3 regions of the Kitasatospora sp. NPDC127035 genome follow, and region 1 is predicted to be linked to each of the others. Evidence: riboswitches for the same ligand, from Rfam matches in the RefSeq annotation. Region 1 holds a riboswitch; each other region holds the start of a gene.

Evidence for each region. A riboswitch is a leader RNA that binds a small molecule or an ion and turns the genes downstream of it on or off. The one in region 1 is predicted to bind cyclic di-AMP.
Region 2: linked by a shared signal. The riboswitch ahead of ACFWIC_RS01145 (transglycosylase family protein) and the one ahead of ACFWIC_RS19625 (hypothetical protein) in region 1 are both predicted to bind cyclic di-AMP.
Region 3: linked by a shared signal. The riboswitch ahead of ACFWIC_RS09530 (M23 family metallopeptidase) and the one ahead of ACFWIC_RS19625 (hypothetical protein) in region 1 are both predicted to bind cyclic di-AMP.

What each region holds. Positions count from the first base shown of each region.
Region 1 is NZ_JBHXDN010000026.1:75,410-84,646, reverse strand. Features, by position in the region: gene ACFWIC_RS19635 (alpha/beta hydrolase) at 1-70, shown strand, start outside; gene ACFWIC_RS19630 (MoaF N-terminal domain-containing protein) at 143-472, opposite strand; cyclic di-AMP (ydaO/yuaA leader) riboswitch at 993-1,141, shown strand; gene ACFWIC_RS19625 (hypothetical protein) at 1,151-2,410, shown strand; gene ACFWIC_RS19620 (hypothetical protein) at 2,453-2,977, opposite strand; gene ACFWIC_RS19615 (IclR family transcriptional regulator) at 3,245-4,066, opposite strand; gene aceB (malate synthase A) at 4,249-5,898, shown strand; gene ACFWIC_RS19605 (8-oxoguanine deaminase) at 6,252-7,637, opposite strand; gene ACFWIC_RS19600 (nucleobase:cation symporter-2 family protein) at 7,695-9,182, opposite strand.
Region 2 is NZ_JBHXDN010000002.1:14,023-23,259, forward strand. Features, by position in the region: gene ACFWIC_RS01135 (sirohydrochlorin chelatase) at 211-1,122, shown strand; gene ACFWIC_RS01140 (hypothetical protein) at 1,260-3,479, opposite strand; cyclic di-AMP (ydaO/yuaA leader) riboswitch at 3,714-3,910, shown strand; gene ACFWIC_RS01145 (transglycosylase family protein) at 3,897-5,228, shown strand; gene ACFWIC_RS01150 (hypothetical protein) at 5,418-5,618, shown strand; gene ACFWIC_RS01155 (LacI family DNA-binding transcriptional regulator) at 5,686-6,705, opposite strand; gene ACFWIC_RS01160 (alpha-amylase family glycosyl hydrolase) at 6,731-8,437, opposite strand; gene ACFWIC_RS01165 (carbohydrate ABC transporter permease) at 8,515-9,237, opposite strand, start outside.
Region 3 is NZ_JBHXDN010000010.1:163,681-172,917, forward strand. Features, by position in the region: gene ACFWIC_RS09500 (ATP-binding protein) at 1-1,384, opposite strand, end outside; gene ACFWIC_RS09505 (SpoIIE family protein phosphatase) at 1,547-3,964, opposite strand; tRNA gene ACFWIC_RS09510 (tRNA-Ile) at 4,249-4,322, shown strand; gene ACFWIC_RS09515 (TetR-like C-terminal domain-containing protein) at 4,497-5,066, opposite strand; gene ACFWIC_RS09520 (alpha/beta fold hydrolase) at 5,200-6,099, opposite strand; gene ACFWIC_RS09525 (YiaA/YiaB family inner membrane protein) at 6,238-6,528, opposite strand; cyclic di-AMP (ydaO/yuaA leader) riboswitch at 6,773-6,931, shown strand; gene ACFWIC_RS09530 (M23 family metallopeptidase) at 6,944-7,813, shown strand; gene ACFWIC_RS09535 (hypothetical protein) at 7,940-8,935, opposite strand; gene ACFWIC_RS09540 (GNAT family N-acetyltransferase) at 8,979-9,237, shown strand, end outside.

The sequences.
Region 1 (9,237 bases):
GAGCAGGCTGCTCCCGTCCTCGCTGGAGTGGATCTCGCAGCACCTGGTGGTTCCCGGCCGGACGGTCTGACCACCGGGCCCGATCGGCAGGCGGCCAGGACGGCCGGCACGTCCCCGGTGGCCCGGGGCCGACAGGCGGCCGTCAGGCCACGGACTGCAGCGTGCCGGTGTGCAGCTCGCCGACCCGGCCGCCCTCGCCCTCGTACGTCCAGAACGCGCGGACCGTCATCCGGCCCAGGTCCATGACGTGACTGACGGTGATGCCGCTCTGTTCGGTCCAGCTGACGAAGTACAGCTGCGGACCGACCTCGGCGACGTGCAGGGCGACGTCCTCCCACTGGCCGGCCGACTCACCGAGGCCCTCCCAGCGCAGCCGCTTGCCGTCGGCCGAGTAGGCGTTGCGGAAGGCTGCGCCGTTGTCGACCTGGAACAGGAAGGTGCGGCCGGCGAAGCCGGGCAGGGGGGCGGTCATGGTGGGGCTGGTCCTCGTCTCTCATGCGGTTCCCGGTGCGGTCCGGACGGTTCCGGCGCGGTTGGATCCCCAACCTATCCGACCGCCCCGTCTTTCGCGGCGTACTCGGGCACGGGGCCGGGGCCGACGGGCCGGGCCCCGCACCGGACGTCCTCCTGCCGCGCCCTCCTGCCGGCCGCCTCCCGCTCCGCCCCGCCACCGGTCGGGGAACCTGCCCTCCCGGGCGGTCCTTCCGGGCGGCCCTCCTCGACCGGGCCGCGGTGCTCCTCGGGAGCGCGGCGCCGGTGCCGCCCCGGACCGGAGGGTCCCGGCCGGGGCCTGATCCGTAGCTTCCTCCCAACTGATCAACTCCGCAGGCGCGTTGATCATCCGCGGACGCCGGGTCTGTGACCTGCGCGACAACCGTCCGTGCGAGGTTGTCCGGTCCCCGGCGGCCTGCCTAGCCTGCAGGGGCGTCCGCTGTCGCGGACTCCCGCCGTCGGGACGCCGAGTCCTGTCCACCCGCCGGTCGGCACCCGAGCACCACAGCGGACGGGAGCGGGGGACCCAAGGTCAGTGCCCGGTCCGTGCGCCTCCGCGCCCGGACCGCGGCTAGGGGTGAAGCCGCTCCCCGGGCGGCCGGGCAACCTCAGCCCGAACCCGACAGCTCACCTCGCAGGCGTCGTAGAGGACCCAGCCATGCCCCCTGCCCCGCACCGGCCTGCCCGGCGCCACGCGCCCCGCCACGCCCGCCCCACCCACCGGCGCCGCACCGCCGCCCTCGCCGCCACCGGAGTGCTCGCCGTCACCGGCGCCGGCCTGCTCGGCGTCCCGGCCCTCACCGGAGCCCAGGCCGTCACCGCGCCCACCGTCACCCAGGACGCCCTCACCCCGGCGACCATGGTCGCCGGCAAGGCCTCGACCGCCTCGCTGGCCGTCCACTCCTCGGCCTGCTTCACCGCCAAGACCGTCGGCGTCGGCATCCGCGACGCGGCCGGCCGCAACCTCGACTTCCCCGGCAACGTCAGCAACGCGCAGATCTGCCCGAGCGGCCTGTCGATCACCACCGGTGCGCGCACCCTGGCGGCCGGCACCTACACCCAGTTCGGTTTCTGGCAGGACCTCGGTGGTGCCTGGCACAACCTGCCCTCCCGGCAGCTGGTGGTCTCCGCCACCGCCACGCCGAGCCCGACCCCCACCCCGTCGCCGACGACGCCCCCCACCACGCCCCCCACCACGAGCCCGACGACGCCCCCCGCCACCGGTGCCCCCGTCGCGGGCAAGAAGCTCACCTGGTCCGACGAGTTCAGCGGCCCGATCGCCTACGGCTCCCGCTGGACCGGCGACCGCAGCAGCGCCTACCGCTACGGCAACCACAACCCCGACGACAACAAGCTCGACTGGCTGAACAAGAACAACGTCACCGTCGGCGGCGGCGCCGCCACGTTCACCGCCAGGCCGGGCGCCAACAAGCTGGAGAACGGCAAGCAGTCCTGGGACACCGGGCTGCTCACCACCGAGTACTCCGGTGAGGGCTTCCAGGTGAAGACCGGCGACTACGCCGAGACCCGGGTCAAGCTCCCGGCCGGCACCGGCGCCTGGCCGGCGCTGTGGACCTGGAAGAACGGCAACGGGGAGATCGACACCTTCGAGTACCACCCCGACAACCCGAACCTGCTGGAGCTGACCAACCACGTCAAGCCGGGTCACCTGTACTACACGGACGCCAAGGCGATAGCCAAGGACGGCTGGGTGACCATCGGCACCCACTACGGCGCCACCTCCGTCGACTGGTACGTCAACGGGGTCAAGGTCTTCTCGGACGGCAAGGGCGTCGGCACCACCTGGTCCGCGTACCTGATCCTCAACCTGTCCCTGAGCGCGGGGCAGTACCACCCCGCGCCCCAGGGCACCGCGCCGATCACCTTCGCCGCGGACTACGTCCGGGTCTACCGCTAGGACCGGCCCCGAGACCGTCCGCTCCCGGAGGAGCGGGCGGTCTCAGGCGGTCTGCACGACCTCGATCGCGAACGGCTGCCGGTTGTTGGCCTCGTTGTGGTCGTCGTCGCCGCGCACCGCGACGTAGCCGCCCTCCAGGTTGCCGAGGGGGACGGTCGTGGCGAGCCTGACCGGGATCAGGGCGGTCGCGCTGCGGTACACCCCCAGCCCGGCCGGGAAGGTGCAGCGCACCCGGTGGCCGTTCTGGAACTCGTAGCAGTTCTCCGGGAAGAACGGCCCCTCGGCCGTCACCCCCTCCGGCAGGGTGACGACGACGGTGAACGCGGAGGCCGTCCGCTCCGGGCCGGTGTTGCTGATGAAGGCGTGCACCGTGGTGGTGCCGCCGGGCGCGGCGGCGTCCGGGTCCAGCCGGACCACCGCCAGGTCCGAGTCGGAGACGGCGGGCGTCGCGGGCGCCGCGGGTGCCGTCGCCGCGCTCTCCTTGCCCGGGTCGGTGCCCGCCGTCGCGTCGGCGTCGGGACACGCCCACGCCGGTCCGGCGGCCAGCGCCACCAGCGCGGACCCCACCGTCAGCGACCTTCCGAGGAAACCCCGTACGGACCCTCTGCGCGACATCGCCGCTCACCCTGCCTCTGCGTTCGTGCGCCCCGCGCCGTCGCGGGCACGTCCCGATCCACAGTGACCGACCCGTCCGCCGCGGCCGGGCCAACCCGCCCTCGGGTCGCCCGGGCGGGCGAACCCGGGCAGGGGAGGGCGGCGGCTCCGACGTCCCGCACGGTCGGCCTCCGGCACTGCCTCCGACAGCGCCTTGGCCGGGCCTCCGGCGGGGCGGTGTCAGGGGGCCAGGACCTGTCCCAGCCGGGCCGCGATCTCGTGCATCACCGGCACCAGCGAGGCGGATCCGGCCTGCTCCTCCAGCGCCCGGACCCGGGCCTCCGGTCCGGAGACCGAGAGCGCCGTCGGCGTGGGCGCGCCGGGGACGGCGAGCGCGATGCAGCGCACCCCGATCTCCTGCTCCTGGTCGTCCACCACGTAACCGCGCTCGCGCGCCTCGGCGAGCTGGCGGATCAGCTCCTGCGGGTCGGTCACGGTGTGCGGGGTGTGGGCGGCCAGCGGGTTGGGGCCCAGGACGGCGCGCGCCTCCTCCTCGGGCAGCTGTGCCAGCAGCGCCTTGCCGACCCCGGTGCAGTGCGGCTGCACCCGGCGGCCGACCTCGGTGAACATCCGCATCGAGCGCCGCGACTGCACCTGCCCGACGTACACCACCTCGCCGCCCTCCAGCACGGCCAGGTTGGCCGTCTCGCCGGTGGCCTCCATCAGCTCGGCCAGGTAGGGACGGGCCCAGCTGCCGAGCAGCCGCCCGGCGGTCTCGCCGAGCCGGATGAGCCGCGGGCCGAGGGTGTAGCGGCGCGCCGTGTCCTGGCGGACATAGCCCTGCTGTACGAGGGTACGAACCAGGCGGTGGATGGTGGGCATGGGCAGACCGGAGGAGGCGGAGAGTTCGCTGAGCGTCGCCACGCCGCCGGAGTCGGCCAGTGCCTCCAGCAGGTGGAAGGCGCGCTCGACGGACTGCACGCCGCCGGTGGCGCGCTCCGGGGCCGGGGCCGGGGCCCGGTCGGAGGCTCTGTCGGACGGGCTGTCGGAGGTCGGGGCCACCGGCGTTTCCTTCGCTGTCGGGGGAGGGGTACAGTCTCGGCGATCTCCTCAACAAACCGTTGAAATTCTGTATCGCGGAAACTAGTCTCCACCTTACAGAATCAAGTCCTCCGCTTGCCGGGGTTCGGATCACCTGCCGATCAACCGTCTCAAGGATCAACTGTCTTAGGAGTGTCCTGCTCATGGCTACAGATCAGGGACCCGGCGCCTCTCCCGCCGCTCCGGTCGTCACTGTCGCCGGTCCGCGCGTCCACCGGGCCGAGGAGGTGCTCACTCCGGAGGCGGTCGCCTTCGTCGTCGGCCTGCACCGCGCGTTCGAGGACCGCCGTCGCGAGCTGCTCGCCCGCCGCCGCACGCGCCGTGCCGAGATCGCCCGCACCGGCACCCTGGACTTCCTCCCGGAGACGGCCGCCGTCCGCGCCGGCGACTGGAAGGTCGCCGAGGCGCCCCGGGCGCTCCAGGACCGGCGGGTCGAGATCACCGGCCCCACCGACCGCAAGATGGTGATCAACGCGCTCAACTCGGGCGCCCGGGTCTGGCTCGCCGACTTCGAGGACGCCACCTCCCCGACCTGGGAGAACGTCGTCGGCGGTCAGCTCAACCTGATCGACGCCTTCGAGGGCCGGATCGACTTCACCTCCCCGGCCGGCAGGGCCTACACGCTCAGGCCCGCCGCCGAGCTGGCCACCGTCGTGGTCCGCCCGCGCGGCTGGCACCTGGACGAGACCCACCTCCTGGTCGACGGCGAACCGGTGGCCGGCGCCTTCCTCGACTTCGGCCTCTACTTCTTCCACAACGCCGCCCGGCTGCTCGCCCGTGGCGGCGGGGACCCGAACTCCGGTCCGTACTTCTACCTCCCGAAGACCGAGAGCCACCTGGAGGCGCGGCTCTGGAACGACGTCTTCACCCACGCGCAGGCCGAACTCGGCATCCCGCACGGCACCGTCCGGGCCACCGTCCTGATCGAGACCGTCACCGCCGCGTTCGAGATGGACGAGATCCTCTACGAGCTGCGCGAGCACGCCGCCGGGCTCAACGCGGGCCGCTGGGACTACCTGTTCTCCATCGTCAAGAACTTCCGCGACGCCGGCGAGCACTTCATCCTGCCGGACCGCAACAGCGTCACCATGGCCTCGCCGTTCATGGCCGCCTACACCCGGCTGCTCGTCCGGACCTGCCACCGGCGCGGTGCCCACGCGATCGGCGGCATGGCCGCGTTCATCCCCAGCCGCAGGGACCCCGCGGTCAACGAGGCCGCCCTGGTGAAGGTCACCGCCGACAAGGAGCGCGAGGCGGGCAACGGCTTCGACGGCTCCTGGGTCGCCCACCCGGACCTCGTCCCGGTCGCCCGCTCCTGCTTCGACGCCGTCCTCGGCGACCGCCCGCACCAGAAGGAGAACCCCGGGCCGGCCGGACCGGTCACCGCCGCCGACCTGCTGGACGTCGCGGGCGCCGGCGGCAGCTGCACCCGTGCGGGTCTGCACAACGCGGTCCAGGTCGGGGTCCGCTACATCGAGGCCTGGCTGCGCGGCGTGGGCGCGGTCGCCATCTTCCACATGATGGAGGACGCCGCCACCGCCGAGATCTCCCGCTCGCAGATCTGGCAGTGGATCCACAACGACGTCGTCCTCGCCGACACCGGGGAGAAGGCCACCGCCGACCTCGTGCGCCTCCTGGTGGCCGAGGAACTGGCCGGGCTCCGGGCCGAACTCGGTGCCGAGGCCTACGCCGCCGGACGCTGGCGCGAGGCCGCCCAGCTCTTCGAACAGGTCGCCCTGGCCGAGGAGTTCGAGGAGTTCCTGACCCTCCCCGCGCTTCCCCTGCTGGGCTGAAACCCCAGGCTACCCGGCGCAACGCCTGCCGCCCTCTGCCGTGTTGGAGCAGGGGGCGGCTCCTTTTCGGCCGTCCCGTACGGTGCGGTGGACGTGGTCGCCGGCCCGTCGGCACTCGGCCGCCCCCCGCCCGACCCCGCCCCCGCCCGACCCCGCCCCCGGCCCCGGTGCGGGCTCGCCCGGAGACGGGCACGCCGCCGCCCCGGACCCTCGCCGTGGGTCCGGGGCGGCGGTCCGCCGGGAGCCCCCGAGGGGGCGACCGGCGGAGTCCGGGTGACGCACCGTCCCTGGGCGGCCCGGAGTTCGGAGGTGTGGTGCTCGTGCGGGGCGGACGGCGCGCCCCGGTGGCGGGGTCAGACGGGCCGGGCGGCGAGCTCCCGGGCGGCGCGGGCGCAGGCCCGGGCGATGCGGTCCTCGTTCACCGTCGTCAACTGCCCCTTCTCGACGACCGCGTTGCCGTTGACGAAGAGCACGGACAGCGGCGGCAGGGCGCCGAGGGTGAGGGCGGCGACCGGGTCGGCGATCGAGGAGTGCATGAGACCGTCGAGCTTCCAGAGGGCGAGGTCGGCGAGCTTCCCGGCCTCGACCGAGCCGATCTCGTTCTGGCGGCCGATGACCCGGGCGCCGCCCATGGTGCCCAGCCGCAGCGCCTGGCGGGCGGTGAGCGCGCGGGGGGAGCCGTGCAGGCGGTTGATCAGCAGCGCGTTGCGCAGTTCGGTGCCCAGTTCGCCGGACTCGTTGGAGGCCGTGCCGTCGACGCCGAGGCCGACCGGTACGCCGGCCCTCAGCATGTCGGGGACGCGGGCGATGCCGGCGGCCAACCGGGCGTTGGAGGACGGGCAGTGGGCGACGCCGGTGCCGGTCTCGGCGAACTTGGCGATGTCGGAGTCGTTCATGTGGACGCAGTGCGCCATCCAGACGTCCTCGCCGAGCCAGCCGACCGACTCGAAGTAGTCGGTCGGGCCCATCCCGAACAGCTGCTTGCAGAACGCCTCCTCCTCGGCGGTCTCGGAGCCGTGGGTGTGCAGGCGGACGCCCTTGCGGCGGGCCAGGACTGCGGACTCGCGCAGCAGTTCGGTGGAGACCGAGAACGGGGAGCAGGGCGCGAGGGCGATCTGCAGCATGGAGTCGGAGGAGGCGTCGTGGTACCGGTCGACGGCCTCCTCGGAGGCGGTCAGGATGGTGTCGAGCTCCTCGACGGCGTGGTCCGGGGGCAGCCCGCCGTCCTTCTTGCTGCGGTCCATCGAGCCGCGCAGCGCGGTGAACCGCAGGCCCAGCTCGCGGACGGCCTCGATCTCGGCGCCGAGGATGTCGCCGCCGTCCTTCGGGAAGACGTAGTGGTGGTCGGCGGCGGTGGTGCAGCCGGACTTGAGCAGCGCGGCGGCGGAGCCCTGGGCGGCGGCGTGGACGAGCCGGTCGTCGACCCGGGCCCAGGTGGGGTAGAGGGCGACGAGCCAGTCGAAGAGGATGTCGTCCTGGGCCAGGCCGCGGGTGATCCACTGGTAGAAGTGGTGATGGGTGTTGACCAGGCCGGGGGTGACGAGGTGGCCCTCGGCGTTGATCCGGCGCACCACGTTGTCCAGCCACTGCGGGGCGGGGCCCTCGCCGACCGACTCGATGCGGTTGCCGAGGATGACCACGTGGCCGCGGGTGTACTCGGTGTCGCGGGCGTCGACGGTGGCGATCGCGGCGTTCTCGATGACGATCCGCTGATCGGCGGGCGGGGGCTGGACTGCCATGGTGTGACTCCAAGGGGGAGGGCCGGGCGGGCACGGGGCGCATGCCCGCCCGGTGGGTCAGGACGGTGTCGCCGTCGGCGCCGGCGCGTCGGGTGCGGCGTCGGGGGTGGACCGGCGGGCGGCGCCGAGGTGGTGGAAGAGCAGGTTGAGCAGGACGGCCGCCACGCAGCCGGCCGATATCCCGGAGTGCAGCAGGGTGCGGACGGCCTCCGGGAACGCGTCGTAGAAGGTCGGTGCGGCGATCGGGACGATGCCGACGCCGAGCGAGACCGAGACCAGGACCGTGTTGGCGCCGGAGTCCAGGCCGGCCTCCGCGAGGGTGCGGATGCCGCTGGCGGCGACCGTGCCGAACAGCACGATCCCGGCGCCGCCCAGGACGGGCTGCGGGACGACCGAGACGACCGAGCCGAGCACCGGGAAGAGCCCGAGCAGGATCAGGATGCCGCCGCCGGTCGCGACCACGAAGCGGCTGCGGATCCGGGTCAGGGCCACCAGCCCGATGTTCTGGGCGAAGGCGCTGGCGGCGAAGCCGTTGAAGACCGGGCTGAGCGCGGTGGCCAGCCCGTCGGCCCGCAGGCCGGCGGCGAGCACCTTCTCGTCGGCCTCGCGGTCGACGATCCGGCCGAGCGCGAGCATGTCGGCGGTGGACTCGGTCATCGAGACCACCATGACGATGCAGAGCGAGGCGACCGCGGCCGCGTCGAACGCCGGTGCGCCGAAGTGGAAGGGGGAGGGCAGCGCGAAGATCCGTGCGTCCTGGACCGCGCCGAAGTCGGCGAGGCCCAGCGGGAACGCGAGCAGGGTGCCGGCCGCAAGCCCGAGGAGCAGGGAGAGCTGCTGCCAGAAGCCGCGCAGCAGCCGGTTGCCGAGGACCACCGCGGCGAGGGTGAGCGCGGCGAGTCCGACGGCCCGCATGGAACCGTATCCGGGGGCGTCCGGCGAACCGCCGCGCGCCCAGTTGACGGCCACCGGGAGCAGGGACACCCCGATGAGGGTGATCACGGTGCCCTGGACGACCGGCGGGAAGAACCTGATCAGCTTGCAGAAGTACGGCGCCGCGAGGAGGCACAGGACCCCCGCGACGATCACCGCGCCGAAGATCACCGGGAGGGCGTCCTCGGGTCCGTGCTCCTTGGCGATGGCGATCATGGGGGCGACGCCGGCGAACGACACGCCGTTCACGAACGGCAGCCGTGCGCCGATCCGCCGGACGCCGAGGGTCTGGAGCAGGGTGGCCAGCCCGGCGGTGAACAGGCTGGCCGATATGAGCAGGGCGAGTTCGGCGGGGGAGAGGCCCACGCCGGCGCCGACGATGAGCGGGGGAGCGACGACTCCCGCGTACATCGCGGCGACGTGCTGGAGTCCGGTGGTGACGAGCCTGACGGGTGGCAGCAGCTGGTCCACGGGGTGGACCTCCGCCGTCCTCGCCGGACTGCCCGGGGCGCCCGGGGCTCCGGACCCGGAGGCCCCGGAGGCCGCGTCCGGACCGGGGGATCCTTCAGGGGTGGAACCGCCGTCGGTGGTGCCGGTGGTGCTGGGTGCCATGTCGAGCCCCTCTTGTGCCCGTGGCTCCCGGCGCGCCCGTGGCGCTGGAGAGCGG
Region 2 (9,237 bases), on a different contig from region 1:
CCCCACTGTGACCCTCCGTCAGACGATGCCCGCCCTGTGAGACATCTCACGCGCCCCTCCTGCAACGCGGAGCTCCTCCTCTCGCATCTGAGCGGATACCGGGAGAGAAACCGGGTTCGGGCCGGTTATGTCCGGTTTTCGGATGGGCCGCCCCTCCTCGTACGGCAGCCGACTGCGAGCACGGCGGGGGAATGTCCTACGATCTCCGCCATGAGCACCGCAGCCATCCCGGGCGCGCCACTGCCCGTCCGAACCCCAGGCTCCCGTGCGCGGGGGCGCCACCGCCGTCCCGAGCGCCCCGAAATCCCGACCGGTTCGCCGGTCCTGCTGCTCGCCGTGCCCGCGGCCGCCGGACCGGAATCCCGGTCCGTGGTCGAGGAGCTGCTGTCCATCGTCCGCAGCGAGCAGAACGGCGTGCAGACGGCAGCCGGTTACCTTCCGGCCCACGGCGCCGAGGTCGGCGCCGAGCGCACCGTCGCCGAACTGCTGGACGAGGCGGCCGAGGCCGGCCTGCCCACGCCGGTCATCGTGCCCCTCGTGCCCGGCCCGCACGACTTCCTGACCGACCTGTACGCCCTCGCCGCCGAGTACGGCGCCCCCGTCACCGACGTGCTGGGCCCGCATCCGCTGCTGGCCGAGGCCGTGCACGTGCGCCTCTCCGAGGCCGGTCTGGCCCGCGCCGACCGGGCCCGGCTCTTCGCCATCGCGACCGCCGCCGACGGCGTGGTGCTCACCACCGTCGGTGGGCAGGCCGCCGCCGACGCCGCCGGGATCACCGGCATGCTGCTGGCCGCCCGGCTGGCCGTGCCCGTCGTCCCCGCCGCGCTCGACCTGCCCGGCTCGGTGGCCGCGGCCGTCGCCCACCTCCGGGAGATGGGCTCGCAGAACCCGGCGCTGGCCCCCCTGGTGATCGGCCCGGAGGCGGACTCCGAGCTGCTCGCCACGGCAGCCGAGGAGTCCGGCTGCCCGTCGGCCGCCCCGCTGGGCGCGTACCCGACGGTGGGCCAGCTGATCGCCTCCACCTACCTGGCCACGCTGCCGACCGTCGACTTCGAGGCGCAGGCCGCGGAGGCCGGGGACGTCGCCGCGGAGCCCTCCGGCGGACGGCACGCCGCCCAGTAGCGCAAGCCCGTCCGAAGGGGCCCGGAACGCATCCGTTCCGGGCCCCTTCGGCTGCTCGCACCGGCCGGAACGGTCCGGCCCCCCGCCCTCCGGCCGGACCGGGACCCCGCACCGCCGCCGCGGCCCCCGGGGCGGCCTCAGCGGCCGACCCGACTGGTGGGCGAGGCCGCGTCCTTCAGTTTCAGGGCAGGCAGCCGCACCGGCCGGGACTGCGCCGCGAAGGTGGCCACCGGCGCGGCGGCGGCGTTCCACTGCGGCTGCGCGGCGCCCTCCTCGTCCGGCTTGCGGACCTTGAGCACCTCGGTCTGCCCGGCCCGGCGCAGCAGGATGTTCTTCGGCCGCACGGCCTCCGGGTCCAGCCAGAGCTCGTTGCCGCCGAACTCGCAGTCCAGCAGCAGCACGTCGTCCGGCTGCCCGTCCGAGGTGGCCCGGAAGGCCACGCCGGCCCGCCGGTAGCCGGTGAACCGGCTCCGGCTGAAGGTGACGGCCTGTCCGGCGAGTTCGTGCCGGGCGGTGGAGACGGCGAAGTCGCTCTGCCCGGCCGCGTCGACGAGCAGTCCGTCGAACACGGTGCCCTCGTCCCGGCCGAGCGAGTGCAGCGCCACTCCCCCGCCCGCGTTGCCGTACAGCACGCTCGCGGTGTAGTCGAAGTCGTTGAGGTAGGCGCCGTGCTCGATGCCCCAGCCGCCGTTGTGGTAGGCGGCGAACTCGGTGACCACGTGGTGCTGACGGGCATTGAGCCAGACGAAGATGCCGTCCCGCAGGTTGTTGTGGGCCAGGCAGCGCTCGAAGGTCCAGACGCCCTCGCTGTTCTCCGGCCACTCGAAGCCGGAGGCCCCGTCGGCGCCCTGGACGCCGACGGCCACGCAGTCCACCGCCTTGCCGCCGGTGCCCGCGCCGAGGTTGAAGCCGGTCAGCCGGTAGGCGCGGGGGTGGGGTTCGAGCAGGGTGCGGGAGGCGACGCAGGACTCGTAGACGATGTCGTCGGAGGGGCGCTGCGGGGTGCGGGTGTCCAGCGGCCCGTCCCACCAGTACGCGTCCTCCCAGGTCTCGTGGCTGATGCAGCTGCGGAAGGTGATGCCGTGACTGGCGTGCGGCACGTACGCGTGGCTGCCGGCGTCGCGGACGACCACGCCCTCGACGACGGTCCCGCGGGTGGCGTCGCCGAGCTGGTGGAAGTGGAGCCCGTACCGGCCGAGGACGGCCGCGGTGACCGGGGCGGTGCCGTCCTGTCCTCTCCAGGTCTCCTTGGTGTCGGCGCGCGGGCCGACCCAGCGCAGCGCGGCGTGCCGGACGTCGGCGCGCCGGGAGCTGGTGAGGTGGACGTGGGCGCGGCCCTCGGCGGTGCCCTCGACCCGGACGGTGCGGGTCAGGTTGAGCACCTCGGCGCCGACGGTGACGCCCCCTCCGGCGGCGACCAGGGGGTGGGCGTGCTTCAGCGGCGACTCCAGGGTGACGGTGGCTCCGCTGACGGACCGCACGGTGACGAGGTCGTAGTGGGCGGCGAAGCCCTCCTGGTCGGGCGGGCCGGTCGGGGTGACGGCCAGTTCGTCGCCGGGGAGCCAGCCGGCGGGCGGGGCGGACAGGGCCAGCTCGGTGCCGCCGGCCTTCAACTCGCGGTCGGCGCGGACCCACGCGGTCTTGGCGGCGCCGTCGAGCCGCAGGTAGCCGGCGCCGGTGACCCAGAGGCCCACGTCGGTGTCGACGACCTTCATGCCGTCCCCCTGGAAGCGCCTCTCGTCGACGGCGGGGAAGCGCAGGGTGTGGGTGTGGGTGCCGTCGGGGGCGAGGGCGAGGGCGCCGCGGATCTCGACGTTCCCGGTGGCGGCGAGGGTGAGGGTGCGGTCGGCGGCGAAGGTGAGGGCGCCGGTCGGCTCCACCAGCAGCGTGCCGACGGCGGCGTCGGTGTCGAGCAGCACCCGGTCGGTGATCCGCACGGTGCTTCTCGGGCCGGGCACGGCACCGCCCCAGCCGGCCGGGTCGGACCAGCGGCGGCCGCTCTGGTCGACGGTGGGCGCGGGGGCCGGCTGTTCGGGCGCGGCGCCGACCGGAGCGGCCTCGGGGGACGCCCCACCGTGGCCTCCGGCTCCCGTCCGGTCCGCGCCGACGGCCGTGGACGATCCGGCGACGGCGGCGACCGGTTCGGTCGGGCCGCTCAGCGAGCGCCGCAGCACCTCCTCGCCGCTGACCGCCGCGAAGGCGGTGCCGACGGCGAGCCAGCGCAGTAAAGTGCGGCGACTTAAGGGAGTTAGGTGCGGTTCGGGCGGGATGTCCGCTCTGCGATGCTTTGCCCTGCGGTGCGCTCCGCGCGCCCGGCCGGTCGGCCGGGCGGGGTCCGGGTCCTCGTCCATGGCCATCGGTGCGTAGCCCTCCCCACGGGCGGCTGCGGCGGCGCCGGCGTCCTACCGACGCTCTGAAGCATAGGCAGTTGCGTTGACCGCGACGGGCGTTGCATGAAATCGGTCATTTCTGATCATGAAGGACAGCCACCCACCACGGATTTCGCAAACAGTGACGTGCCTCACACATGTTTGCGGTTTGAAGGCGGCTCTGCTTAACGTGCTCCCCGTTCGTGGCCACACGGACCCAGCTCCCCTGCAACGCCGAGTCCTGCCGTCGGGTGCGCTGGAAGTACGAAGCACCACGGCAGGAGCGGGGGAACCACAGGTAGTTCGCCCAGGCCGGTCCCCGGACCGACCAGGGCTAGGGGTGAAGCCGCGTCCACAGCGCGGCCGGGCAACTCCAGCCCGAATCCGACAGCTCACCTCGCAGGCGTGGGAGAGGACCGCGTCTTCATGCTGCCCACCAACGGCACCCGCCTGTCCAGCCGCACCCGTCGCGCCATCGCCACCCTCGGCGTCGCGGGCATCGGCCTCACCATCCCCTGCCTCACCACCGGCACCGCCTCGGCCGCCTCCGTCGCCACCTGGGACAAGGTCGCCCAGTGCGAGAGCACCGGCAACTGGAGCATCAACACCGGCAACGGCTTCTACGGCGGACTCCAGTTCACCAGCTCCACCTGGGCCGAGTTCGGCGGCACCTCGTTCGCCGCGCGCGCCGACCTCGCCACCAAGGACCAGCAGATAGCGATCGCCGAGAAGGTGCTCGCCGTGCAGGGCCCCGGTGCCTGGCCGGTCTGCTCGGTCAAGGCCGGCCTGACCAAGGGCGGCACCCCGGCCGCCGTCGACACCTCCACGGCCGCCGCCAAGCCGGCCGTCCAGACCCCGGCCCCGGCCGCCAAGCCCGCCGCCCAGCCGAAGGCCACGCAGCCCGCCGCGCCCAAGGCCGCCCAGCCGCAGGCGCAGGCTCCCGCCGCCACCGACGCCGCCCGCCAGGGCGACGGCGGCCAGGACGGGCGCCAGTGGCGCCAGCAGACCGGCCAGCAGGGCGACCGGAAGCAGTCCGCCGACTACACCGTGGCCGTCGGCGACTGGCTCTCCTCCATCGCCGACAAGAACGACGTCCAGGGCGGCTGGGAGCGGCTCTACGAGCTCAACCGCGCCACCCTGACCGAGGGCCCGCACAGCATCTACCCGGGCCAGCACCTGACCTTCGGCGACCGGGCCAAGGGCAACCAGGCCTCGGAGGAGTCCGGCAAGGGCTTCGACTGGTTCAACCGGGCCAAGGACACGGGGACCGGCACCGCCACCACCGAGCCGGCCGCCCAGACCCCCGCCCCGGCCACCAAGCCGGCCGCCAAGCCCGCCGCCCAGGCCGAGACCCCGGCCCCGGCCCAGGCCGCCACCGGCAGCATGGCCGCGGCCGTCTCCTTCGCCCAGTCGAAGGTCGGCCAGGCCTACGTCTACGGCGGCACCGGCAACGGCGGCTGGGACTGCTCCGGCCTCACCCAGGCCGCGCTGCGCGCCGCGGGCATCACCGTCCCGCGCGTCGCCGCCGACCAGGCCGCCGCGTCCACGCACGTCTCGCTCGACGCCCTCAAGCCGGGCGACCTGCTGTTCTGGTCCAACAACGGCAAGGACTCCGGCGTCCACCACGTCGCGCTCTACATCGGTGACGGCAAGTACGTCGAGGCCGCCAACCCGAGGTCGGGCGTGCGGACCCAGACCCTGGCCAACTGGGCCCCGGACTTCGCCGGCCGGGTCTGACCCACGGCCGGGTCTGACCCGCGAAAGCCCGGGGCCCCCGGGGAGGAGCCAGGTCGCTCCCTCCCCGGGGGCCCCGGTGCGTCCCGCGCCGGACCGCCCCCGGAACCCCGCACGCCCCGCCCCGGAAGGTCATGGTCAAATCCGGCCGCACCAGGCATGCTGCTGCTCTGTCCCCGAGGAGGAGTCACCATGGCCCAGGTCACCGTCACGCTCGACGCCAACCTCGCGATCGACGCGATGATGCTGTCCGGCACGAAGAGCCCGCAGGACGCCGTCGAACTGATCCTCCGCGACTACCTGGACCGGGGGCGGCGCACCGAGACCCGGACCGGCGACGCCGCCGACGGCCACCGGGTCACCCCGGACCGCCCGGCCGTCCAGGAGGGCTGATCCGCACGACGAACGGCCGGGGTCCGGGAGCGGCCTGCTCCCGGACCCCGGCCGTTCGTCCGATCCGTCAGCGCGCGCCTGCGCCGGTCGAGCCGCGCATCACCAGCTCGGGCTGGAACATGAACTCCCCGCGCTGGGCGGCGTTTCCGCCGACCTCCTCCAGCAGGGCGTCCACCGCGGCGGTGGCCATCGCCTCCACCGGCTGGCGGATGGTGGTCAGCGGCGGCTCGGTGAACGCTATCAGCGGCGAATCGTCGAACCCGACCACCGAGACGTCCTGCGGCACCGTCAGGCCCCGCTGCCGGACGGCCCGTATCGCGCCGAGCGCCATCATGTCGCTGCCGCAGACGATCGCCGTGCAGCCCTTGTCGAGCAGCGCGCCGGCCGCCGCGTGGCCGCCCTCCACGCTGAACAGGGTGTGGTGGACGAGGCCCTCGGCCTCCTCCCGGGTGCGCCCGAGCACCTCGCACAGGGCGGCGGTGAACCCCTCGATCTTCCGCAGCACGGGCACGTACCGGCGCTGCCCGACGGCCAGCCCGATCCGCTCGTGGCCGAGTTCGGCCAGGTGCTGGACGGCCATCCACATCGCGGCCCGGTCGTCCGGCGAGATGAACGGCGCGTCGATCTTCTCGCTGTACCCGTTGATCAGCACGAACGGCACCCCGCGGCCGGCCAGCCGGGCGTACCGGTCGTGGTCGGCGGTGGTGTCCGCGTGCAGGCCGGAGACGAAGACGATGCCCGCCACGCCCCGGTCGACCAGCATCTCCACCAGTTCGTCCTCGGTGGAGCCGCCCGGCGTCTGGGTGCAGAGCACCGGCGTGTAGCCGTGCCGGCTCAGCACCTGCTCGATCACCTGGGCCAGCGCGGGGAAGATCGGGTTGCTCAGCTCCGGGGTGATCAGCCCGATCAGGCCCGCGCTGCGCTGGCGCAGCCGGGTGGGCCGCTCGTACCCGAGCACGTCGAGTGCCGCCAGCACGGTCTGCCTGGTGGCGGCCGAGACGTTCGCCTTGCCGTTGAGCACGCGGGAGACGGTGGCCTCGCTGACCCCCGCCTGCGCCGCGATGTCTGAGAGTCGCGCCGTAGTCACGGTCCCAGAGCCTATTGCAACCACGTCAGACCGCCCACCAGTCGGTGCTGTCCGGTGCGAGCACCGTCCCGCCGCCGTCGATCAGCGGGTCGGCGCCGGCGGAGCTCAGCAGGAGCCGGCCGGGCACCGGTATCCGGACCGGGCCGGCGGTCGTGTTCACCGTGCAGACGAACGCGCCGCGGCGGAACGCCAGGGTGCCCTCCGGGCTCTCCAGCCACTCGACCCCCGTGCCGGCGCCGAGCTCGGCCCGGGCCCGGCGGACGGCCAGTGCGGAGCGGTACAGCTCCAGGGTGGAGGTCGGGTCGCCGGTCTGCGCCTCGACGCTGAGCCCGGCCCACTCGGCGGGCTGCGGCAGCCAGCTGGGGCCGCCGGCGGTCGGGCCGAAGCCGTACGGGGCCTCGGTGCCGGACCACGGGATCGGGACGCGGCAGCCGTCGCGGTAGCCGTCCTGGCCGGCCTTGCGGAAGAACGACGGGTCCTGACGGACCTCGTCGGGCAGGTCGGTGACGTCCGGCAGGCCGAGCTCCTCGCCCTGGTAGACGTAGGCGGAGCCGGGGAGCGCGAGCATCAGCAGGGTGGCGGCGCGGGCCCGGCGCAGGCCGAGCGCGCGGTCGCCGGCGGTGCGGATCTGGGTGCCGAGGCCGGGCGGGTTGGCGAACCGGGTGGCGTGCCGGGTGACGTCGTGGTTGGAGAGCACCCAGGTGGTGGGGGCGTCGACCGGGCGCATCGAGTCGAGCGAGAGGTCGATCACCGCGCGCAGCTCGGCGGCGTCCCAGGAGGTGCCCAGGTACTGGAAGTTGAAGGCCTGGTGCAGTTCGTCGGGGCGGACGTAGTTGGCGGTGCGCTCGACGGTCGGGGTCCACGCCTCGGCGACGCCGATCCGCTGCCCCGGGTACTCGTCGAGGATCTTCCGCCAGCTGCGGTAGATCTCGTGCACGCCGTCCTGGTCGAAGAACGGCATGACGTCGTTGCCGAGCAGCCTGAGCTGGTCGGAGCCGCCGAGGTCGGGCAGGCCGGGGGCCTTCACCAGGCCGTGGGCGACGTCGATGCGGAAGCCGTCGACGCCCATGTCCAGCCAGAACCGGAGGATGGAGCGGAACTCGTCGGCGACGGCCCGGTTCTCCCAGTTGAAGTCGGGCTGCTCCGGGGCGAACAGGTGCAGGTACCAGTCGCCGGGGGTGCCGTCCGGGTTCTCGGTCCGGGTCCAGGCCGGGCCGCCGAAGATGGACTCCCAGTCGTTGGGCGGCAGTTCGCCGTTCGCGCCCTTGCCGGGGCGGAAGTGGTAGCGGTCGCGCAGCGGGGAGGCGGGACCCTCGCGCAGCGCGCGCTTGAACCACTCGTGCTGGTCGGAGGAGTGGTTGGGGACGAGGTCGACGATGATCCGCAGGCCCAGCCGGTGCGCGTCGCGGATCAGCGCGTCGGCGTCCATCAGGGTGCCGAACATCGGGTCCACCGCGCGGTAGTCGGCGACGTCGTAGCCGGCGTCGGCCTGCGGGGAGGCGTAGAACGGCGAGAGCCAGACGGCGTCCACGCCGAGGTCGCGCAGGTAGGGCAGGCGGCTGCGGATTCCGGGCAGGTCGCCCATGCCGTCTCCGTTGGAGTCGGCGAAGCTGCGCGGGTACACCTGGTAGATGACCGCGTCCCGCCACCAGCCTCTGTCCGCGCCGGCACCGGCCTCGTGAGCGGTGGCGTCGGCGGCGGGCCGGGAGGTGTCGGCCAGGTTCTGGGTCATGGACGGTATCCCTCGGGGATCAGAGGAGCGGGGATCGGAGGATCGGTCGGGCGCGGGGAGCGGCGGTCCGGGCGCGCTCAGGACTTGGAGGCGCCGGCGGTCAGACCGGTCACCAGGTGGCGCTGCACCAGGTAGAAGAGGACCGACGACGGGATCGCGATCAGCACCGCGGTGGCGGCCATCAGGTTCCACTGGGCGTCGTGCTCGCTGACGAAGGTCTGCAGGCCGACGGCCAGCGTGTACTTGTCGGAGCTGAGCATGAAGGTGGAGGCGAAGGCGACCTCGGCCCAGGCGGTCAGGAAGGAGTAGAACGCGGCCACCGCCAGGCCCGGGCGGGCGAGCGGCAGCACCAGCCGCCAGAAGGTGCCGAACGGGCTGAGCCCGTCGACGCGGCCGGCCTCGTCGATCTCCACCGGGATCGTGTCGAAGTAGCCCTTCAGCAGCCAGGCGCAGTACGGCACGGTGGTGGTGGAGTAGACCAGGATCAGGCCCAGGTAGCTGTCCAGCAGACCGAGCTGGGAGAGGATCGTGTACATCGGCACGATCAGCACCGCGATCGGGAACATCTGCGTGACCAGCAGCGACCACATCAGCGGCCGGTGGCCGGGGAAGCGCATCCGGGAGACGGCGTAGCCGGTGGAGGCGGCGATCAGCACGCCCACCACGGTGGTGGCGCCGGAGACCAGGAAGGCGTTGCCGAACCAGTGGACGAAGTCGGTGTCGAACAGCACCGTGCGGTAGTTGGACAGCGTCAGCTTGTCCATGATCTCGCCGGGGTGGAGGTAGTCGGTCTTGTCCGG
Region 3 (9,237 bases), on a different contig from region 1:
GCCGGTTGGCCCGGTCGCGCCGGTGGCTCCGGCGGGGCAGCGGCGGCGGCGTGGCGCCGGCCTCGGCGGGCCGGTCGGCCGACGGGGTGTCGGCCGAGGGGATGCCGGGTGCTCCCGGCGTGCCGGCCACCGGCGGGTAGCCGGTCGCCGGGGGGTACAGCGGCGGGTACTCGGAGGGTGCCGGGTACCCGTACGGGTCCTGCGCGGACTGCGGCCCGGTCGGGCCCTGCTGCCCGTAGGCGCCCGGTGCTCCGAACGCGCCCTGCTGCCCGTACCCGTCCGGCTGCCCGTACGCGCCGGGTGATCCGTGAACGCCCGGGGACCCGTGCGCGCCGTGCGCGTCGGGCGATCCGTACGGACCCTGCGGCCCGTGCGTGCCCTGGGGGCCGTGTGCCGGGGACCGGCCGGGCGCGGGGGAGCCCGACCGGGGAGCGGCGGACCGGCGCGGACCGTGGCCGAACACGGCGTCGTCCGTGCCGAGGCCGGGCACGGTCGACGGCAGCGGTTCGGTGAGCAGCGCGTTCGGCAGCAGCACGACGACCCGCACTCCGCCGTACGGCGAGGGCGCGGAGCTGAGGGTGACCCGGAACCCGTACTGCTCGGAGAGCCGGCCGACCGCCGCCAGCCCGAGCTGCGGGACCTCGCCGAGGCGGGAGACCTCGATCGCGGGCCCGCCGCCCAGCGCGGCGGCCGCCTTGGAGACGGCCTGCTCGGGCATGCCGACGCCGCCGTCGTCGATCTCGATCACGGCGCCGTTGTGCACGGGCATCAGGGTGACGAACACCTGGGTGCTGGGCGGGGAGTAGCGGGTGGCGTTGTCCAGCAGCTCGGCGACGGCGTGGATCAGCGCCTCGGCGGCGGCCCCGACCACGGCGGTCTCGATCCGGCTGCGGACCACCACCCGCTGGAAGGGCAGGATCCGCGACTGCGCACCGCGCACCACGTCCTCCAGCGTGACCGGCTCGGGCCAGTGCCGACCGGCCCGGGCGCCGCAGAGCACGGCCAGGGTCTGGGCCAGTCGTGCCTGTTGGGCGGCGGCGTGGTCCGCCTTGAGCAGGCCCTCCAGCAGGGCCGGATCGTCGTGGGTGCGCTCCATCTCGTCCAGCAGGGCCTGCTGGTCGTGCGCCATCACGAGGATCCGGCGGGCCACGCTGAGGAACGCCCGCTGGGTGGAGGCGTTGAGCTCCTGTTCCTGCTGGACGGCGGCCAGTTCGGCGCCGCGGCGGCTCAGTTCGGCGGTGAGCTGTTCCTTGAGGCGGTCGATCTCGCGCTGCTGCTGGGTGACCCGACGGCGCTGGGTGGCGGAGACCGCGCGGTAGCGGGCGGCGGCCACGAGGGCGAGGGCGGCGAGTACGCCGGTTGCCGTTGCGCACCACTGAGTCATCGTCACGCCGCGAATTCTAGGGTGATGATCCTACGAAGGTGTGAACGGATCTCGCCAAGTGACCAGAACTCGTCGATATCCCGTCAATAGCACGCCGATCCACCGTTCTTCGGGCCCGACCGGACGGTCACCGAACACTTCGTCCGCGCCCGTGCAAGGGCCTTATTGCCCTGATGACAAGCGGTGCAGCAACAGGAGGGCGACGTCGTCCGGACGGGAGCGGCGTTCGGTCACGTTCAACGTGAGCAGATCGGCCAGCCGCTCCAGCGCCGGCCCCGGCCCGACCCGGACCGGACCGGTGCTGCGCGCCCACAGCTCCAGCCCGCCGAGCATCCGGTGCACCGACTCGTCGTAGTCCTCCTCCCGGTCCTCCACCAGGCCGTCGGTGTAGGCGAGCAGCGTCTCGCCGGGCGCCAGGTGCTCCACCACCAGCGGGTAGGGCGCGTCCGGGTCGACGCCCAGGGGCGGCCCGCCGGGCAGTTCCAGCTCCACCGCCCGGGCGTTCTCGGCGATCCGGACCGGGGCCGGGTGCCCGGCGCGGGCCGCCCGCAGCGTGCCGTCGGCCGGATCGAGCGTGAGGTAGAGGCAGGTGGCGAACAGGTCGGTGTCCAGCTCGGTGAGCAGCCGGCTGGTCCGGGACAGCGTGGCGGCCGGGTCGTGCCCGTCCGTGGCGTACGCGCGGAGACCGCTGCGCAGCTGCCCCATCACGGCCGTCGCCTCGGCGTTGTGGCCCTGGACGTCACCGATCACCAGGCCGATCCGGCCCTCCGGCAGCCGCAGCAGGTCGTACCAGTCGCCGCCGATCTGCATGCCCTCGGTGCTCGGCAGGTAGCGGGCGGCGCTGGCGATCCCGGGCAGCCGGGGCAGCGAACGCGGCAGCATCGCGCGTTGCAGCTCGGTGGCCCGGTGGTGGTGGGTGTCGTAGAGCCGGGCGCGTTCCAGCGACTGGGCGAGGATGCCGGCGAACGCCGAGTAGAGGGTGCGGTCCTCGCGGCCGAAGGCGCGTTCGGTGGCGAAGGTGATCAGGCAGGAGCCGACCTGCCGGCCGGAGGCGATCAGCGGCAGCACCGCCCAGGCCGCCGGGGCGAGCGGCCCGTCCCCGGTGCTGCCGCCCCCGCCCTGCCCGTCCGGGTCCTGCCCGTCCGTGACCTGGCCGTCCCCGCCCTGCCCGTCCCCGTTCCCCGCCTCCGCCGACGCCCCCCGCCCGGGCCCGCCCGGGCCCCGCGCGGTCCGGCCGGGCTCGCTGAACAGGGGTGCGGAGCGGGCCAGGGCGCGCTGCATCACCCCCTCCGAGAGGTCGGCCAGCCGGGTCAGCTCGGTACGCCGCGCACCGCCGTAGACGGTGTGCGAGACGGGCAGCAGCCGGCCCTCGTCGACCAGGTCGAGCACGATGCCGGCGGCGCCGAAGGCCGGCCGGGCGACATCGGTGACCGTCGTGGTCACGTCCCGGACGGTGACCGCCCGGGAGAGGGCCCGGGTCAGGGCCAGCAGCAGGGCGGAGCGGGCTCCGACGGCCGGGGTGCCGCTCTCCGGGGCGGCCGGGCGCTCCTCGGGCGCGCGGCCGTGGTCGCGGTCGGCGAGCAGTCCGGCGATCCGGACCGGCCGGCGGTGCACGTCCAGCATCACCTCCCCGGTCTCCTCGATCCGGATCACTCCGCTGCCGCCCCGGCGCGGTACCCGGTAGCGGATCCGGTACGGACCGCCGGTGGCGAGCGCCTCGGCGAGCGCGGCCTGGACGTCGGGCAGGTCCTCGGGGTGGACGAGCAGGTCGAGGTCCGGCGCGGGGGCCGGCCCGCTCCCGTCCGGTGCGGGTCGGCCGACCAGCCGGTGGGCGTGGGCGTCCCAGTAGGTCTCGCCGGTGACCAGGTCGCGCTCGAAGGCGCCGTGTCCGGCGGCCCGGAGGGCGAGCGAGAGCATCGGGTGGCCCGGTGCGGAGGCCGGACCGGTGCCGTCGGGATCCGGCCCGGGGCGCACACCGCCCGGCCCGCGCCGTCCGGCCGACCCGCCCGGCGCGGCCGACCCGCCCGGCGCGGCGGGTGCGCCCCGGTCGGTCCGGTCCCGGCGTTCGGGGTGTGCGTGGTCGAGCAGGTGGGCGAGCCGGTGGGCGCAGGCGTCGCCGAGGGTCTCCAGCACGTCCAGGTCGCGTCGGGGGACGGTGCCCCGGTGGGCGAGGGCGAGGGCGAGCACGCCCACCGGTTGTTCGTCGACGACCATCGGCAGGGCGATGACGGCGACCATTCCGGTGCCCATCCCGGCGTTCCGATTGGGGTAGTCGACGCTGGTGCGCTCGGGGCTGAGGAGGTACGGCCGGCGCAGCCGGAGCGCCGTCGCGGCGGGGAGGTCACCGGCCGGATCGACGACGCCGTAGCGCTCGTGGGCCCAGTCGGGGAGGCCGTGGGAGGCGGTGAGCCGGAGCATTCCGGTGGAGTCCAGCAGGTAGAGCGCGGAACCCTCGCCGGTGATCCAGGCCGGCCCCTCGGCGAGGACGGTTCCGAGCAGTTCGGCGGCGCTGGTGCAGCCGAGCAATAAGCGCACACAGCGCATGGCACTGCGCGCGGTGGGGCTGCTGCGCGGGTCCACGGGATTTCCGGCCTTTCCGGTTCCTTATGAGCCAGTCAATTCTTAATACCCTATTTCCAGTGCTGGCGAGCGGTAGCCCGGACGGCGTACCGGAGTCGGGGTCCGGCCGTCGGTGGTGCCCGCCCTGCGTCGCCGGTGGACGGCCCTTCCGGACGGCCGTCCGCCGGCCGGGCCAATCTAACCCCTGATGGTCGATTGATCCCGTTTGTCCGTTCGGAACCGCCCGCGGGGCGGCCGGTGGCGTGGCACCCCCTTCCGGTCCGGTACCCTTCTCCGTGCAGCACGGGGCTATAGCTCAGACGGTTAGAGCGCTTCCCTGATAAGGAAGAGGCCACAGGTTCAAGTCCTGTTAGCCCCACAGCACCGAAGGGCCCGGAGCGTCCCCCGCTCCGGGCCCTTCGTCGTTCTCCGTCCGCGGACCGCGGCCCCCGCCCCTTCTCGCCGCCGCAGGTCGTCCCTCCCGCACGGCGCCGGGCGCGGGGCTCGTGGGCCGGGGCCCGGGCGCCGGGACGCCCGCGGGCCCGGGGGGCCCTCAGGGCCGGGGCCAGCCGTGCAGTCCGGCCGTCAGCACGGTGATCATCCGGTCCTGGGTGTCCTCCAGGTCCTCGGCGAGCCGGAAGCCGCCGCCGATCGAGAGCGCCGCGAAGCCGTGGGCCAGCGAGCGGAAGGTCCGGGCCGCGTGGATCGCCTCGGAGCCCTCCAGCCCGTACGCGCGCAGCACCGCGACGATCACTCCGACCAGCCGGGCCGCCGCCGCAGCGAGGTCCTCGTCCGGCTGCGGCGCCTGCGGCAGGGCGCCGTACCGGTGCGGGTGCTCGGTGGCGTACGCGTGGTAGGCGCGCAGGACGGCGGCGACGGCGTCGTCCCCGCCGCGTCCGACGGCGGCCTCGGCCAGCCGGTCGGCCAGTTCTCCGGTCACCCGGACCGCGACCAGCCGGCGCAGCTCGGCGAGGCCGCCGCTGACGTGCTTGTACAGCGAGGGGGTGGCGACGCCGGCGCGCCCGGCGACGGCGGCCAGGGTGAGGGCTTCGGGGCCCTGCTCGTCGACGAGGGCGAGGGCGTGGTCGACGACCTGCTCGGGGGTCAGACCGACTCGGGGCACGGCGGTTCTCCAGGGTGCTTCGGTGGTGGCTGGGGCTGCGAGGGGCGCGTACGGCCGCTCAGGGCCGCGCGGAGCCGCTCAGGGCCGGGCTGCGCGGTTTCGGGCCCGGGGGGAGCCGGGCCCCGTGGGCGGCTCAGGCCAGGGCGGCGAGGAAGGGCAGCAGGGCGTCGGCGGTGGCCTGCGGGTGGTCGGCCATCGGGTAGTGCCCGGCGCCCTCGATCATCACCTTCCGCGCGTCGAGCGCGGCGGCCTGCCGGTCGGCGACCAGTTCCGGCTTCGAGAAGTCGGGGTCCTTGGAGCCCATCACGACCAGGGCCGGGCACCGCACGGCTGAGGTCCAGCCGGTGGGCGCGGAGTCCCCGCGGACGTAGCCGCGGGTGGCGGTCTTCCGGCCGGGGGTGCGCATCGCGGCGACCAGCCCGTCGACGTAGGCGTCGTGGTCGGCCGGCTTGGCGGTCGGGTAGGCGAACCTCCGCTGGTACAGGCCCCAGAAGGCCGGCGAGTGGACGAGGAGGGCGCCCATCGCGCCGACCACCGCGCGCTGCAGGGCGTTCGGCGGCGGGTTCTCGACGAAGGCGTCCAGCAGGACGATCCCGGCGACCCGCTCCGGCGCGTCCCCGGCGGCCCGGACCACGGTGGCGCCGGTGTACGAGCTGCCCGCCAGGGCGGCCCGCTCGATGCCGAGGTGGTCGAGCAGGGCGAGGACGTCGCGGGCGATCGCGGAGGGCGAGTAGTCGTCCCAGGTGATCGAGGACTCGCCGAAGCCCCGCAGGTCCATGGTGATCACCCGGCGGCCGGCGGCGGTCAGCAGCGGGCGCAGGTGCCGGTAGGTGGCCCGGCTGTCGAGCATGCCGGGGAGCAGAACGACGGGGACGCCGTCGCCGTGGCCGGAGTCGTCGAAGGCGAGTCGGCCGCCGGGGAGGTCGAGGTAGCGGGTGACGGGGGCGGTGCCGGTCATGGTGGGCCTCCTCGGTCCGCCGCGGGCGGGCTCGCCGCGCGGGTTCGGGTCGTCGGCGACTGCGCCGATAGCCATAAAGCTAAGGCTAATAGCCTTAGCCGTCAAGCTATGACCCGCTTCCGAGGGGGGCGGGCGCGGCGGCCGGGCGTGACGACCGGTCCGGCGGCCGGCCCGGTGACCGCTCCCGGCGGAGGCGCCGGGGCGCCCTCCGCCTCAGACCCCCTCCACCTTGAACGGGTCGTGCTCGGCCAGCAGCTTGTCCAGCCGGGCCTGGTCGACCCGGGTGACCAGCTCGGTGGACTCCTGCCGGTCCCGGACCACCTTGGCCAGCGTGAACGCGGAGGTGATGGTGTAGAGCAGGCCGAGGCCGAGGAAGGCCCGGGTCCAGGCCCCGACCGGGAGGTAGGCGATGCCGATCGCGAGGGCGACGGCGGACAGGAAGAAGGACAGGACGGCCTGGACGTAGTACGCGGCCGTGGTGCGTGACTGCATCGGTGTGCTCATGGCGCCAGGATGGCCGCGCGGACTCCGGTCGCACATGAGTAGAGGTACTCAGATGGGGGGCCGTTCGTTGACGTCCTATCACGTTCGGTAGTGTCAGTTGTCGTCAATCGTCCCAAAACGCCCATCGGACCGCGCGTGTCCGGCCCGTATCCCGTCCTCCTCAACAGATGGCTTGGAATCGGGGGCCTCTCGGATTAACGTTTGATAACGCAGCGCGGTCCCTAACGCCGTAACCAGACGGCACCGTGCGCCGTCGCCTAATCCCGCCGGCCGGCCTTCGGGCAGGCCAGGGAGCCGGGGAACCATGTTCCTTGGGGTGAATCGGCCGGGCCCAGGCCCAGCCGTAGGAGACCTTCCTGCTCCGAACCCGTCAGCTAACCCGGTAGGCGCGAAGGAAGGAAAGGAGCGCGCCTCCGTGGCGTCGACGCACACCCCGGCACACCCGTCCGGCTTCTCCGCCGGTACCCAGCTGCTCGACCACCCCCGCCCTGCGGCCCACCCGGGCCTGTTCGGCGGCCCGGCGGACGAGACCGCTCCGCAGACCGCCGAGATCAACCGGCACCGGATGCCCCGTCAGACCCGCGGCACCGCTCCGCTGCTCGGCGTCACCGCCGTCGCGGCCACCCTGGGCGCCACCGGCTTCGCCTCCGCGACGCCGGCCGCCGCGCCCGCCGTCGAGGTGCCGGACGAGACCCCGGTCGCCCTCTCGGCCGACCCCGGGCTCGCCCTCGCCGCCAGGATCCAGCAGCAGGCCGACAGCCAGCGCACCGCCGCCGACGAGACCGCCCGGGTGCAGGCCGCCCAGGAGGCCGAGGCCAAGCGCGCCGCCCAGGTCGCCCAGCAGGCGCAGGCCAAGCGCGCCGCCGAGGAGGCCGAGAAGGCCAAGCTCGCCGCCATCAACCTGCCGGTGCGCGACTACAGCCTCTCCGCCCACTACGGCCAGAGCGCCCGCTACTGGGCCCACCTGCACACCGGCCTGGACTTCGCCGCCGACACGGGCACCGCCGTCTACGCGGTCGGCCAGGGCACCATCACCTCGGCCGGCTGGGCCGGGTCCTACGGCTACCGGATCGTCGAGACCCTGCCCGACGGCACCGAGATCTGGTACTGCCACCTCTCCTCGATCATCAAGGGCTCGGGCAAGGTCGTCCCCGGCCAGCAGATCGGCAAGGTCGGTGCCACCGGCAACGTCACCGGCCCGCACCTGCACCTGGAGGTCCGGCCCGGCGGCGGCGCCCCGGTCGACCCGGAGAGCTGGTTCGAGCAGCGCGGCATCAACCCCTGATCCCTGCGACCCCTGCCGAGCCGCGCTGAGCCGAGCCCGGCAGCCCGCGAGGCGCTGCGACCCGTTCGACGCCGAGGAGCCCCGGCGCGGTCCTTCGAGGACCGCGCCGGGGCTCCCGCGCGTCCGTCACGCCCCGGGCCGCTCCCCGGACTCTTCCCCGTGCGGCTCGCCCGACGGGTCGTCCCACCGGTCGCCCGACGGGTCGTCCGACGGGTGGTCCCACCGGAGGTCCGACGGGTCGTCCGGCGTCTCCTCCGGGAGCGCCGCCAGGTAGGCGTCGATCTCCGCCTGCCCGGGCTCCGCCGCCAGCTCCGGGAACTCGTCCACCAGCAGCCACGGCAGCCCCGGCACCGTCCACTCGCCGGAGAGCTCCAGCGCCGCCCCGACCGCCGCCTCCTCGAACGCCCCGAAGTCCCCGGCCAGCTCGGACGGCATCGGCCGGCCCAACGCGGTCAGCTCCGCCAGGTTCCGGTAACTGCGCTGCATCAGCCCCTGCTCCAGCAGCCGCCGCGCACCGTCCGACGCCATCCCGACCGCCAGCTCCCTGGTCCCGCCGCCCCAGCCCCCGTCGTCCACCGGGTCCAGTGTGCCGTCCTCCTCCAGCGCCGCGAACGCCGCCAGCCGCTCCTCCTCGGCCAGCCCTCCGAAGGCCTCCAGCCAGGACCGGACCGCGTCCCCGTCGGCGGTGTCCACCCCGTCGGCACGCAGCAGCAGGGTGTACAGCCGCGGCCAGGTCACCAGGTCGGCCCGGCGCAGCAGCCCGGTCGCCAGCTCGCCCTGCCACTCGGCCTCCGCGTGCAGCCGCTCCTGCCGCTTGGCGTTCAGCCGCCGCGCCGCCCGCTGGTGGTCGATCAGCAGCCGCACCGCCGCGCCGTACGCCAGCGGGTCCTCCCCCGGCGCGGGCTGGACGTACAGGTGCAGGCGTTCGTACAGCAGGTGCTCGACCGCGCCCGAGGTCAGTTCGGGCCAGCCGTCGTGCATCCTGCCCCCGCCCAGTTCCAGCAGCGCCAGCACTGCCCGGAGCGGGCCTTCCGGCACCGGCGCGCGGCCCTCCGTCTCCGCCCAGGCGAGCAGTTCGGCGGCCTTGGTGCGCGGGGCGAGCCGCAGGTCTTCGTCTTCCATAACCACGAACCGTAACCGCTGGTCGGGGGTAGGGTCGGCAGGCATGGTGCCCGTCCGACTCACCGGCCCCCGGCTGGCCATCCGCGAGTTCCACCACACCCCCGAGGACGTCGAGGCGCTGTACGCGGTCTTCGGTGACCCGGAGGCCACCCGGTACCTCCCGTTCGAGGCGCGCGACCGGGAGGACTGCGCCGACCAGATCGAGCAGTACCTGGAGGAGGCCCAGCAGGAGGAACGGACGGTCTACCGGCTCGCCGTCACCCGGCTCGCGGATGCCGAGGACCCGGCCGACGCCGTCCCGA